Regions from separate parts of the Paenibacillus lacisediminis genome, predicted to be linked through region 2. Evidence: riboswitches for the same ligand, from Rfam matches in the RefSeq annotation. Region 2 holds a riboswitch; the other holds the start of a gene.

Region 1 (7,449 bases), on a different contig from region 2:
CAAAATACGAAAATTCACTTCCGGGTGTTCCACGCGATAAGCGCTCAAAGCGGAAGTAATCCGGCCCAGGTTGTTCGTTGCCAGACGAATGCTCCCCCGCTCCGTCCCCGCCAGATCGGCGACTTCCTTGCGTCCTTCCTCAAGTACGTTCAGTGCGATTTCCACTTTCTTCAAAAACGTCCTGCCGAAGTGGTTGAGCCGGATTTGCCGGTTCTGCCGGTCAAACAGCGGCACGCCCAAATCTTGTTCCAGCCGGGCGATCGTTTTGCTCAGCGCGGGCTGGGCGATGTGAAGCTCCTGCGCGGCTTTCGTCATATGCTCCAAGCGGGCGACCGTCTGAAAATATTGCAGCTGCAGCAGTTCCATACTAGTCATTCCTTTTCATTAATATACTGTAGTATATGATTTTATAATTAAATATATATTTTTAATTATCAATATGCAATTATAAAATAACTCATAGCAAAGGTTTTTGAGGAGGCATGATTTGTTATGAGAAAGCAGACAGAGGGAGAATCGGCCGAAAAGCTGATTCGTATTTTGGCATTTACGATGGTGCTTTCGTCGATGAGCGCCACGATGTTTAATATCGTCCTGCCGGAAATTAAAAGCGAGTTCCAATTATCCGTGGCGCAGGTCAGCTGGGTAGCCACTATTTATATGCTGATCTATGCGATCGGATCGGTCATCTACGGGAAATTGGCCGACGTATTCAAGTTCAAAAATTTAATCACATTTGGTTTGGCCGTGTTTTGTCTGGGCTCGCTCGCCGGGCTTGCCGCCCAGGCGTTTTGGATGGTGCTGGCCGGGCGGGTTTTGCAGGCGGCGGGAGCGGCGGTCATTCCGGCGGCGGCGATGATCATTCCTGTCCGCCACTTTCCGCCCGAACGCCGCGGGTACGCGCTCGGAATCACGGCAACCGGACTGGCTGTCGGGGGGGCGATCGGACCGGTCGTTTCGGCGTTGATCGTCAGTCTGGTCGATTGGCGTTGGCTGTTTTGCATTCCGATGCTGATGCTTGTTACCTTGCCGTTTTACCGCCGTTATTTAAGCGAGCAGGCGCCCAAATACGCCAGAGTCGATTGGCTGGGGGCCGGTCTGCTGGGCGGCGCGGTAGCCTTGCTGCTGCTGGGCGTTACTTATGGCCGAATGATGTTTTATCTGGGCAGTTTGCTCTTATTCTTGCTGTTTGCCATCCGCAATCGGACGGCGGCTCATCCGTTCGTCGATCCGCAGCTTTTCCGCAACAGAAGTTATTCCCTGGGGCTGCTCATGTCCATACTGGCGATGGGGATTGGTTATGCACTCCCGTTCCTGTCTCCGCAGCTGTTGGCGGATGTCAACGGGCTGGACTCGGGCTGGATTGGCTTCGCTATGGTTCCGGGGGCGGCGGTGTCGGCTGTTCTGGGCAGAACTGGAGGCAAGCTGGCGGATGCCAAGGGCAACCCGTTTGTGTTTTGCACCGCGTCCATGTTGCTGCTGGTTTGCTTTACTCTGATCTCGATCTTCGCGGGAGCGGCGGTCCCTATGATTGCCGTATTATTAATCTTTGGCAACGTCGGTCAGATGTTTATGCAAATCGCCTTGACAGGCACGATTTCGCGGACGCTGACCAAGGAACAGACCGGGGTCGGCATGGGGCTGCTGTCGATGTCGAACTTTCTTTCCGGCGCGGTGGCGGCCAGCGTCTACAGCAAGGCTGTGGATCAAGGCGGAAGCGTGCGTTGGAACCCGCTAAACCCGTTTGTAAATTCCGGCGCGTACAGTAATATCTATCTCATTCTCGCCGCTTTGGTGGTGATGATGGTACTTTTTTATTATTTTTACTTTTCACAAAATGTCGCACAAAAAATATAAAAATTTTAGATTTTTTTGTCTTATAGGGCTAACAAATGACGCCTGTGCTTCCGATAGAGATAAAGAAAGATATAAAACTTTACACGAAAATGGCAAACCTGTCGAAAGGCAGGGACGCAAAGCTACAGGGCCTGTATTTTTTTGCTGGCAGCCAGTTACCGAAGGGGGTTTTATTTTTTATGCGTAAATTGAAGTTTGTAACGATAGCCCTTGTACTCTTGTTTGCCGGATTTGGCGGAGCGGAGGTGCGGGGAGCCGAACTTGAGGGCTGGCTGGGTAAGGACAACCTGTCCATGGGAGCGATCAGCATCCATTACGACGTGAAGCCGAAAATCAAGACCAAGCTGTTGATCGAGAACGGAAAAAACAAGTATACCTATAATCTGACGTACGGTGCCAAAGAGGAGACGTTTCCGCTGCAAATGGGCAACGGGGATTACACGATAAGCCTGTTGGAACAGATTAAAGGGACCACGTACCGCCTTGTGCACAAGGATACGGTGAAGCTCAGCTTGCAGGATGAGACGCCGGTTTATCTGAATTCGACGCAAAATGTGAATTGGGATATAGACGGCTTGGCGGTGAAGAAGGCGGCGGAGCTGACGAAAGACGCGGCTACCGATGAAGACAAGGTGAAGGCTATTTATAATTACATGATTAGCAATATCAAATATGACGACAGTCTGGCGTTCACCGCTTCTTCGGATTATTTGCCGGATATCGAACGCACTTTGACTGTCAAGAAAGACATCTGCTATGGCTTCTCCTCTCTGTTTGCGGGGATGCTGCGCAGTGTTGGGGTTCCGGCCAAGCTGGCGATGGGATCTTCCGATTATGTGAAGACGTATCACGCCTGGAATGAAGTTTTTGTGAACGGACGCTGGGTGGTCATCGACACGACGGCCGATGCCGGCTGGAAGGGGACAACGACCGCGTTTACTATGATCAAGGACGCCTCTAAATATAAGGCGGACAAGTATTACTAAGCCAAATCATGAACAGCCGAATAGAAAAAAGAGCCTTGAACGTTTGTTCAAGGCTTCTTTGTTTGGGTGGGATATGCTATCTTCTTATTGAAGGGAAGAGTATCCAAGCGGGGGAGTCTGGCTCTAATGAGAGTAATACTTGTGGATGATGAACGGCTGGCCTTGAATTATATGGAGCGGCTGCTGATGAAGCTGGCCGACGTGGAGATTATCGGGAAATTTACCGACCCCGTCAAGGGGATGAGCGAAATTCTCCGGGAGCGTGTGGATGTGCTGTTTTTGGACATCAGCCTGCCGGAAATCAACGGCATTGAATTGGCGGCACGGATTTTGGAATCGAAACCGGAGATACATATCGTTTTTGTCACGGCGTACAATGAATATGCCATCAAAGCTTTTGAGTTAAACGCACTGGATTATCTGCTCAAGCCGATCAGAGCCGAACGCCTGGCCAAAACCGTGGACCGGATTCAGGTGCGGTTGAAAGCGGGACAGGAGGACGTCACCGCTTCCGAACAGGTTGTAAAAATTTGCTTGTTCAAACAGGTTACGGTGGAGGCTCGGCAGGGGCAGCCGGCTCTTCTGCAGTGGCGCACGACAAAGGCACAGGAGTTGTTTCTTTATCTCCTGCAGCACCGGGGAAGGCTAGTCCGGAAGTCGACTTTGATCGATGTGTTGTGGCCGGAATACGAAACGGAAAAGGTTAACTCGCAATTATATACGGCCGTGTATCATATTCGGAAAACACTCAAGCCCTACGGAGATCATTTTCAAATTGTGAACGCGATGGAGGGTTACATCCTAAATACCCATCAAGTCCGCTTGGACATCGACGAATGGGAAGCCAAACTGGCTGCGCTGCCGCCCGTATCCGGCGCTTCGCTGGACGCTTACCTGGAGGCGATGAAAATCTACACCGGAGATTATCTGCAAGAATACGATTATTGGTGGACGGAGAGCGAGCGCCAGCGGCTCAAAGCCATCTGGCTTCACACTGCGCTGGCGATCGCCGATTGGTATCTCGGGCAAGAGCTTTGGGAGAAGGCGGGGGCCTTCTATCAAAACATCTGCACTCTTCATCCCCAGGAGGAGGCGCCTTATTTTGCCCTGATGAAAATATTCGCACTTCAGCAGAACTTTGCCATGGTGCACCGTCAGTACCGCGAGCTGGCAACCGTGCTGAAAGAGGAGCTGAATGTGGAGCCCAGCCATTACATAACGGAATGGTACAGACAGTTTGCAGAGGAAGCGGGACAGGTACGCTGATGCCGCCTGCTTGAATAGACAATATTGCCCGGCCGCTGGCCGGGTTCTTTTTTGAGCAGCGGATCGAACACGTTTTGTGATGGGGATACGGAATCTATTAAAAAAATCATAGTTCTACCGAGCATTTTTTATAATTTGTTGAGAATTTGTTCAGAACGGCAGATTAAGATGGGAGCGTCGCCCAATTATATGATATGGACGAGGAGGGAATTGGAAAAAAATCAAGATATATTTTAAAAGAAAAATTTTTGGTATAAGGAGGGAGTGCTCTCAAAGTATGAAGAAAAAATGGATGGCTTTACTCATGGCCGGCGCGCTGTTCTTGCAAGGCGTCTTTGGTATGGGGGCGGCGCAGGTCAGCGCAAATCCGGATGAAGCTTCAGGTGGAGAGGCTGCGTACAGTGCGACCGATGCAACGTATGGACTGGCTGCCCCTGCAGATGCGGCTGCGGCTGCGGCTGAAAATGTAGACAGCATCATTACGGGAGTTCTCGTTAAGGATGCGAAGGGGACGGTAATCGACGCGGTTTACAATCCCGACAATCAGCAGCGTTCCAAATTGGGAGACGCTGTCAGCATCGAATACGGATGGGAGCTGCCGGATGGGCATGGCTACACGGACGGCAGCACATTTGAATTCAAAATTCCCCAGAAATTTAAAATCTTCAACGAGGTAAAAGGCAAGTTGACGATTGACGACGGCAGTTCAATCGCCGATTTTACGGTTGGCACGAACGGCGATGTGAAGATCGTGTTCAACGAAAGCGTCGACAATTCGCGAGTCTGGGGCACTTTTAAGGTTAATACGGTGCTTAGCGAAGAGATCAAGGGCAGAGCAGATTTGCCGATTGCTTTCCCGATCCAGGGCGGAGAGCAGAATGTTATGATCAAGCTCGGGCCGAAGGACGGATCGCTCCTGAAAAAGACCGGGGTTGCCGATAAGGACAAATCCATCGCCTGGACGATCGACGTCAACACCTCGCTCGACAAGATCGACAATGCGGCCGTGTCCGACGTGATTCCGCCGGGCTTGAAGCTGGAAGAAAGCTCGATCAGGGTTTACGAGCTGCTTCCGAATGTCGACAGGGAACCGGATTTGGGGAACCTGGTCAATCCGGGCTCCGCAACTTACGAAACGGTAGTTGAACCGGACGGTTCGGGTTTTCGGGTCAAGTTTAAAGAGCCGAGCATCGCTTCGGCTTACCGCATCCAATACACGACTTTGGTAACGGGTGAGGAAGAGACCGTATTTACGAACAGCGCAAAGTTGACCGGGGACAATGGCGTTTCGAAGGCGGATGATGAGACGATTACGATTACCCGCACGCCGCTTTTCACCAAAAAGGACACCCACTACGATAAAGAGACTCAGACGGTGACCTGGAGAGTGCAATACAATTATGGTGAAAAGACGATTTCCCAAGCCGACGAAAGGCTGATTCATGACCGTTTTAACAACAGCATGGAACTGGTGGACGGTTCGGTCAAAGTGCTTAAGCCAGGAACGAACGTACCGGCTGACGACATCACGCACAAAGTAATTCCGGTGACCGATGACAACGGCAAAAACGGGTTCGATTTGCAATTTGAATCAGAGGTTACTACCGCCTATGACATTGAATATCAAACCAAAGCGATAGACCGCATTTATAAGGATACTGAGGTTACTAACGACATCTACGCAACGGTCGGCGGCAAAGAGAGAAACGGTTCCGATTCGTTCACCTTCAAGAGCGGAATTGGGGTTAAATCATTCGGCGGTGTCAATTACAGCACCAAGGAACTCACCTGGAAAATCGTCGTCAATGAGGATAAAGAGCCGATGACGGATCTGGTGATCGAGGATACATTTACGGGAGGCGGCCTGGAGTTTATTCCGGGCAGCGTTCAAGTAACCTCCTCGGGAACGGGTCCAGCTATTACTCCTACGGTAAAGGACGATAAGCCAGCTGAAGGGTTTTCCCTGACGTTTGCCGGAACATTCACGGATAAGTACACCATTACCTACAAGACGAAGTTTATTCCGGAGAAATCCCAGTACTTGAACAAGGCTACTCTGGATTGGACGGAAAAAACTCCGGGGGCTGAGTACCCGGTTCAGGCTCCATTTACGCCGAATACCGAAACACAGAAAAACGGCCGTAAAGAAGGAAAAAGCTATGATCCGAAAACCAAGCAACTCACCTGGGAGATTGTTGCGAACTATAACGGCAACTCCGTCAACAACGCGGTGTTGACCGACAAATTAGAAGCGGATCAAAAACTGTTGAAAGACGAAGTGAAAGTTTATAAGGCGACCATAGGGGCTAATGGTTCGGTAGCTCGGGGAGCCGAGGTAACGGATCCCGCCAAGATTACCGAGGCAGCGGATAATACGCTCCGCATCGAGCTGGGAGATATCAACGCGCCTTACGTAATTGTGTTCAAAACCAAGCTGGAAAACGTGCTGGTCGCCGATAAAGTGCCGAATACGGCGGTACTGACCGGAGACGGCGATAAACCTTGGAGTTGGTACGCCGACTTGCCGATCCCGCGCGGCGGCGAGTATGTCAACAAAAGCGGCACGCAAAACGGCGGCAAAATCGATTGGAAAATCGTGATCAACGGAAGCCAATCGTACGTCGAGAACGCAACCATCATCGATACGCCGAGCCCTAACCAGATTTTGCTTTCCGATTCCTTCGAACTATACGAAGCAGTCGTGAACACGGACAAGAGCGTGACTCCAGTCGGGCAGAAGCTGACGAAAGACCAGGATTACTTCCTGACGATCAAGACGGACCCGGAAAACGACAGCCAATCGTTTGAGCTTAAGTTTGCCGCAGAGTTCATAGAAAACGCCTACGTTCTGCAGTATTCGTCGGAAATCGCGGTCTCTGCCGACCGGGAAGAAGTAACGAATACGGCAAGCTTTGCGGGCGAAGGTATCAAAAATGTTTCTCAGGAGTCTTCGAACAAGATTCAGGTGCGCTTTACCGACGGTTCGGGCACCGGTTCCGGAATCCGCGGTTCTTTGGAGCTGACGAAGGTCGACAAGGCCGATCCGTCCCAAAAACTGGCCGGCGCTACCTTTGAACTGCTGGATAACGGCGGCAAGCTGCTTGGAGAGAAGACCACCGATGAGGAAGGCAAACTGACCTTCACCAAGCTGCGGTACGACCAAGTTTACAGCCTGGTGGAAACGGAAGCGCCTGCCGGGTATATTCTCAACGGTACGCCGTTGACCGTTAAGCTTGACGAAAAAGCCAAATCGACCGGCGGTATCACAAAGCTCACGGTAGAAAACGAGAAGCGGACCGCTCCACCGGTCGATCCGGTAGAGCCGAAGGGCAAGCTGATC
Region 2 (7,449 bases):
ATCGCCGATCCCCCGGTCACCAGTTTTTTCAGCGCCGGCAGCGCGTCCGGTTCCAGCCCCGCCAGATACGTCGGCGGAAGCAGGGCGATCGTAATTTCGTTTTCATTCACGAAGGCGGCGAAATCATTCAGGTTGTTGATGATATCCCGCGACACGAGATACAGCGTTCCCCCTCCCAGCAGGATCGTGAACATTTCCCACACCGAAGCGTCAAACGAACTGCTGGCAAACTGCAGCATCCGGTCCGCACCGTTCACGCCCCATTTGTCCTGGAAAAAGTGTTGAAGGTTGATCACGCCCCGGTGTCCGACCATGACTCCTTTCGGTTTCCCGGTCGATCCCGAGGTATAGATGATATAGGCCAAATCCTCCGGCTTGTTGACCGGCTGCGGATTGGCGGCGCTATCGGCTCCTCCGTCCTGACCTCCATATCCGGCGCTGGCCCCGTCCAAATTCACGCTCTGCCCCCGATAGGCGCTAAGCTTGTCCCGCAGATGCTGAGGGGTCAGCAAAATCGAAGCCCCGCTGTCCTCCAACATGTACTGAATCCGTTCCTCCGGGTAATTCGGGTCTATCGGCAGGTAAGCGCCCCCGGCCTTCAGCGTGCCCAAAATGCCGATGACCATGTCCATGGAGCGCTCCGCCATGATGGCGACGATATCGTCCGGCTTCACGCCCCGCTCCCGGAGCGCTTTCGCCAGCCGGTTCGCCCGTTCGTTCAGTTCCCGGTAGGTCAGGGTTTGCCCGCCGAAGACTAGGGCCGGATGATCAGACCTTTGTTCCGCCCGTTTTTCAAACAGCCCGTGGATCGTTTGCTCCTTCGCGTATTCCGTCTCCGTGCGGTTGAAATCGCCAAGCAGCACCCGGCGTTCTTGCTCCGGCACGATTTCAATTTGCGAAATAAGAGCATCACTTTGGTCCAACGCCTGAGCAAATAAATATTCAAAGTGGCGAATGACGTTCTCAATGGGGATGAATTTCTCAAAAGCCTGTATCCGATAGTCAAAATTTACGGTTACGTCGGCTTCACCTTCCTGCCCCCATATCAGCAGGGTAAGCGCATTCCGTTCATGATGATGCGTCATGCTTACACTCCGGGTTGCCGTCCCGGTAAAGGTTTTTCTCATTTCCTGTTCTTCGAAAGAAAGCGAGATATCAAACAGATTGCCTTTCTCACGGTTATTTTCGTAAACGGCCCTGTAGATTTCGCCGAAAGACATTTTTTGATGCCGGTAGCATTGCATAAGCTCACGTTTGATCAGCTTCATCAACTCTTTGAAGCTTACATCCTGCCCTGGGCTGATCCGCAGCGGAAGCACATTGGCGAAATGCCCAAGAGTCCGCTTATATTGCACTTTGCTCCGATTGAAAACCGGGACCCCGATCACCATTTCGTCCCGCTGGCAAACCCGGCTGAAATAAAGAAACAGGATGCCTAAAAAATAGTGAAACGATGAGCATCCTTCCGCTTTGCAAAACTCCACCATGCGCTCGTATAACGCCTTGTTTATCGTTAAAGTGCGCCGATCGCTCCAAACAGTATCGGCGTCTCCCTCGGCGTTGTTCGCCCCTTCGCTCAAGAGAGGTTCCGGAACGGTTTGGTATTTGTTCTGCCAGAACTCCCTGTCTTTGATAAAGGCCGGAGAATGCAAATAATTTTGATTATCGGCAATGAAATCGGTATAGGAATAAACTGTCCTGCTTAATTCACCGGTTCCTTGCACCAATTCGTTGTAATTGTCAATGAGTTCACTGACGAGAAGAGCAAATCCCCAGCCATCGATCACGAGATGATACACTTTCAGCAAAATAAAATATGTATTCGAGCCGCCTTTCAAAATAGCAAACTGAAAATAATCGTCTTCCGGTTGAAATGGTTTGAGAAATTCCGTTTTCATCCAATGCATGCAATAAGCGTTTGGATTTTCCTTGAGCGAAAAATCATGAACGGGAACCTCATATTTAACGTCCGGCTGAATGGTTAAAAAGGGTTCCCCTTTCTTCTCGATGACACGCGTTCTGAGAGAATCGTGTTGTCCGATCAATAGTTGCAAAGACTCCTTAATGACAGAACAATCCGGATTTCCTTTTATCTCAATATACCCGCCTAGATTATAAATCGGTTTGCCGGGGTACATACACTGTTCGAACCATATGTCTTTCTGATAGGAGCTTAACGGATACTCAGTGATACGATCCGCACTTGTTTTCATCATTCATTCCCCCTTGTCGTTTAGCATGTCAAGCTCCCGATTTTCCCGCTGAAAATAAAGAAAGCCTATCCCCGTATAAAGGCACAGGAACAGACTTAGACTCCATCTTGTTTCCTTCGGCAACCTGGCAATCATGGCTGTTATACACAACTTTAGACCCATGGCTTTGTGTCCACCACTTTCGAGGTGTTTACGATTAAACGGGAAAATAAGTAAATTGCTATTCATTTTTGAGCGTGTGCCGATTGGATACTTCTAAGCTATATTACCTACAACCCCCTCACATCCCTAAAACTATTTTCATTTCCTAAAATACCCTATTAGAACTAGTTTTACAAGTATTTTTCTACTTTTTTCTACCTTTTTCTACTTTTTTCTATTTAATCTCGGTCAAACGTACCGGAAAACTATTTTTCTCAGGTTATTTCATTTTCAGCACCTGTTTGGAAACATGACTAACCTGCTCAAGCTCACCAGCCGTCAAAGTAAACCGCATCGCCTTCGCATTTCCTAAAGCATGATGCACTTTTGATGCCCCTGGAATCGCAAATACGTTTTCTCCGTGAGCGTTAATCAACCAATTCAAGGCAATCTGCGTTGGCGATACGTCATACTGCTGAGCCAACTGGGCAAGTGTCTCAATCAGCGGTCTTGATCTTTGCAGGCCCGATTCCCTAAACGCTGCAGTCCACTTGCGCGGACCCGTGATCTCCTTGACCAGAGACGGATTTTCGTGGAATTTCCCGCTTAAGATCCCCTGCTCCAGCGGAGAGTAAGCAATGATCGCCACACCGAGCTCTTTGGCCGTATCCAGAATTCCGTTCTGTTCGATTCTCCGGTCGAGAAGACTATATTTCACCTGATTTGAAGCCAGGCGAAGACCATGCTCTCGCAGGACCTGATCGGCTTCCCGCATTTGTGCCGCGGAAAAGTTGCTGACACCCACATGCTTAATTTTTCCCACCTCGGCTAATTTAGCCATTGCCCTCATCACGGCGCCGACCGATGAAAAGGAATAAGGCGAATGCACCTGGTAAAGGTGAATCGTCCGCTGATGCAGCCGGCGGATGCGTTCATCAATCGTCGCGGGAATGCTGCTTGCGGTACGCAAGGCCGGCCACCATTTCGTAGCGATATGCGCCTGCTGCGCGAGCGGCCCGCCGAGCTCCCCGAGCGCGCCGGCCAGCAGTTCTTCAGACTGTCCCCCACCATATGCTTCGGCGGTATCAAACCAATTGATCCCGCCTTCCAAGCTGGTCTGTATGATTTGCCGCATTTCCTCCTTGCTTAGCGCCGGCCAAAATTTGCCAACCACTCCCTTTCCGTTGCTGAACTGCCAGCAGCCAAGTCCAAGCGGCGACAGCATTAAATCGGAGTTGCCCAGCTTGCGCAACCGCAGTGAATCTGTCATCGTTATCAGCCCTTCCAAAAAAAAGTTTACATTCAAATAATTTCCTGCTTGTTTAATTATATAGTAAAACCTGTTATTCCTTCCTGGTTTTACTTGACATTTGTATACTCCGAGACAACGATAGGTGCTCGCCAGCCCCCGTTCGGGACTTTTCACCCTAGAGATGGGAACCCTGCTGAGCGAACTGCGAAAAGCCGGTGCGCAACCAAGTCGCGCACCGGCTTTTCGTTTTAGAAACAATCAATCCGCCCTTTCAGGCAATCTTAATTCCAACTTGTCCAAGTCAACAATAAAACCATTCGTCTTCAAAATATCCAAACCAAGCTCCTCCTTGTTGAAATAAAGCTCAGTTAAAACTGTCTTGCATTAACGCTTAGATCGTATTTGGCCCCAGTTCTATTATAAGTGTAAATCTTCCAATCTCCGCTTAAGCCGTCGGCAGCGAGCTCTTGATAACTTACCGTTTGTTGTTTACCCGGCCCTAATTCATAATCAGATAGCAACTCGACCCCATTGCGGCTGATTTCTAAGTAAACGGATGAAGCGGAGTTGTTTTTCACCCAAACCTCCATGTTTTTACCGTATTCCGGTACGGTTGTAAACGAGCGGGTATACCCGCTGCCGCCCGATTGACGAACACCATCGATCAGAATTACATCCGTCGGATCACTTGCAACCTGATCATCCGTATCCTTAATAGCAGATGCTGACGCCACGAAAGTAAGAAACAACATAGCTGCTGTGAGAAATAATGCAGGAACTTTTAATTTTTTCATGCTCTCAATCTCCCAAGTTTTCAAAATAAGATATGTAATAAACATACTGCTCTTTATTATACAAAATTTCCTCGCACAAAATATAGTTCAATCCAGAAACCGGAGCCCATCAACACTCACCTTTTGGTAAGTTGCTGTACTAAAAGTGCATACTTACATATTTACAGCGTCCCCATTATACTCAAAAAATAAATCATCCTTAAGGAGGACAAAGCTTTGAGAACTCTTGTTATCGTAACCCATCCCAACATGGAAGAATCCGTCATCAATAAGCGATGGGCAGAAGAACTCCGCAAATCCCCGGAGAAATATACCGTACACGAATTGTATAAGGCATACCCTGACGGGAACATTGAACCGAAAAAAGAACAACAGCTCATCGAATCGCAAAATTGCCTTAGCTGTGTCCGCCGGAATCAGAAAGGAAGATTACAGTAAAGAGGGGAGATATCGTTACACCCTTGAGCAATTACTAACTCCATTTGAAACGACCTTCCTATACTGCAGCGCGGACTATCGTTCGTTTTTTGCATACTATGGCAAAGAAAATGAACCCGGCGGAAATGAGCCCGGTGCAGAAAATGTAACGCAGGTAGACGAGTTGGAAAAAAGCGCGCGCGACTACCTGAATTTCATCGATGGCCTATGAGAAAAGACCACCGGGGAAGTTCGTACCGGCGGTCTTGTTTAGAATTTTCACCCTCTATACGGGCCAGCGAAAAACATAAGGACAAAAAATGTCGCTATTTCGACGATATCATCCATTTTGAGCGCAATAGAGACATTTTATGTCGCTATTTTCCCCCATCGCCAGGGAATGCCCGCGTTCTGGGCCATTCACAGGAAAATAAGGACCAAAAATGCCGCTAATGAGGATGAACACGCCTGGCTCCGGATCATAAGTACATAAAGTTCCGCTATTTTGCAGGCCCAACCGACACGTTCGTCGTTCCAGCAGCCGGAAAGCCGTTCAAGCTGTTCTCCTCCCCCCATTCGCACATCATATTTAACAGCGGGAGGAGAGAATGACCGCGTTCGGTTAAGGAATATTCAACTTTAGGCGGCACTTGGGGAAAATCCTCGCGCTGGATCAGGCCGTCGGCCTCCATCTCTTTTAGCATAACGCTCAGCGTTTTAAAGGGAATGTTCCCGATACTTCGTTTCAGTTCGTTATGCCGCATGACCTTGTTTTCGGCCAGCCAGTACAGGATGATCATTTTATATTTACCGCCTATTACGGACAACGTGTATCCAAAGCCGGTGTCTTTTAGCGCCACGCCGGATGGAACGCAGGTTTCGCGCATCAATTACACTCTCCTTCAGGTTAAGCTTCCGCTCTAGCTTCGCCTTTGATGTTAACGCGGTGGATGTTCGGTTTGTACGCCAAGCGATCCTAGCCCGCCGGAGTGCACGGAAATGCGCCGCAACCTCCGCTCACCGCATCGCGCGCGCCAGCTCCGTGAAGATGACGCCGAGCGCATACGCGCCGGCATCCGGGTAACCGAGGCTGCGCTCGCCAACGGCGCCGGCCCGGCCCATGCGGGCGACGATCGTCTCGGTGTGCTTCGCGCCCTCCACGGCCGCTTCCGCCGCCTTGGCCGCCGCGCTCTTCAGATCGTCGCCGGCCCCCGCGCTGCGCTCCCACGAATCCGCGAACGGAACCAGCGCGTCGACCAACGTCTTGTCGCCAACGACCGCGCCTCGGCCAAAGGAGCGTTCACCGGTGGCCTGGATGCCTTCCACGGCCGCCTGCATCATGGCCGCGAACTCCGCCGCCGAGAGGGCCGTGCGGTCGCCGGCGTATTTGCCCGCCGCGCGGAACGCCGAGCCCCAGATCGGGCCGGACGCTCCTCCGCAATGCTCCATAATCACCAGCGAGCAAGCCTCCAGGAAGCCGCCAATCGTGCCGGCGTGATGCTCGATAATCTCCGGCCATTCCCGCTTCAATTGCTTGAAGCCTTTGGCCACGCTCATGCCAAAGTCGCCGTCGCCGGCATGCGCATCGAGCTCGCAGAACGCGACTTCATGTTCAATAATAATTTCGCTCATTTTATCCGTCAGATAAATGATATTGCGCAGCGTAAACGCGCCGTTCCCGACCTCTGCATCCGCCGGATCGGTCTCACAGCGGAAAGACGGCTCACGCTGTTCCGCCACGTCCGTCGCCTCTTCGGCCGGCAGCGGCGCGAATGGTCCGCGCACCTGCAGCGCCGGCGTATCGCATTCCGCTTCCAGATACCGCTTCAACTCTTCGTCCAGCCTCATAAGCGTGACCGAAGCGCCGGCCATATCGATGCTGGTCATATAGTTGCCCGCAAATAATTTAAAAATCGACTGGCCCCGGCCGCGAATCTCACGCACAACCGCGTTCGCCAGCACATAAAGCTCCTGCAGCGGCGAAGCGCCAAATCCGTTCACGAGCACCACCAGCTCCTCCTTGCCGGAACCGCCATCCAGGTTCATGTCGCGGTACAAATCGTCAACCATCTTGCGCGCCAATTCGTCCGCCGAAGCGATTTTCTCCCGGCGAATGCCCGGCTCGCCGTGAATGCCAACGCCGTATTCGATCTCATCCTCGCCGAGCTCAAAAGTCGGCGTACCCTTAGCCGGCACCGTGCATGACGTCAAGGCGAAGCCGATGGTGCGCGTGTGTTCGATCGCCTTTTGCGCGGCCGCCTTCACTTCGGCCAGCTCCAGCCCCGCTTCGGCAGCGGCGCCGGCGATTTTGTGCACAAGCACGGTTCCGGCCACACCCCGGCGGCCGACCGTGTACAGGCTGTCCTCGACCGCAATATCGTCATCCACCTTCACATAATCAACCTGGATGCCATCTTCAGCCGCGAGATGAGCCGCATTTTTAAAATTCATCATATCGCCGCTGTAATTTTTAATGATCAGCAGCACGCCTTTACTCCCCGCGGAAGCTTTGATCGCCTGATAAACCTGAATCTGCGACGGGGAAGCGAACACATCGCCGCAAACCGCCACATCGAGCATCCCCCGCCCGACGAATCCGGCATGGGCCGGTTCATGCCCGCTACCCCCGCCG

Evidence for each region. A riboswitch is a leader RNA that binds a small molecule or an ion and turns the genes downstream of it on or off. The one in region 2 is predicted to bind cyclic di-GMP.
Region 1: another riboswitch for cyclic di-GMP. It lies ahead of ACLD72_RS02850 (transglutaminase-like domain-containing protein); the one in region 2 lies ahead of ACLD72_RS21520 (amino acid adenylation domain-containing protein).

What each region holds. Positions count from the first base shown of each region.
Region 1 is NZ_JBKIAX020000001.1:658,532-665,980, forward strand. Features, by position in the region: gene ACLD72_RS02840 (LysR family transcriptional regulator) at 1-366, opposite strand, end outside; gene ACLD72_RS02845 (MFS transporter) at 493-1,857, shown strand; cyclic di-GMP riboswitch class I at 1,939-2,020, shown strand; gene ACLD72_RS02850 (transglutaminase-like domain-containing protein) at 2,037-2,843, shown strand; gene ACLD72_RS02855 (response regulator) at 2,970-4,109, shown strand; gene ACLD72_RS02860 (collagen binding domain-containing protein) at 4,387-7,449, shown strand, end outside.
Region 2 is NZ_JBKIAX020000012.1:46,917-54,365, forward strand. Features, by position in the region: gene ACLD72_RS21520 (amino acid adenylation domain-containing protein) at 1-2,213, opposite strand, end outside; cyclic di-GMP riboswitch class I at 2,329-2,418, opposite strand; gene ACLD72_RS21525 (aldo/keto reductase) at 2,635-3,624, opposite strand; gene ACLD72_RS21530 (hypothetical protein) at 3,975-4,400, opposite strand; partial or broken gene ACLD72_RS21535 (NAD(P)H-dependent oxidoreductase) at 4,617-5,049, shown strand; gene ACLD72_RS21540 (winged helix-turn-helix transcriptional regulator) at 5,318-5,704, opposite strand; gene dhaK (dihydroxyacetone kinase subunit DhaK) at 5,835-7,449, opposite strand, start outside.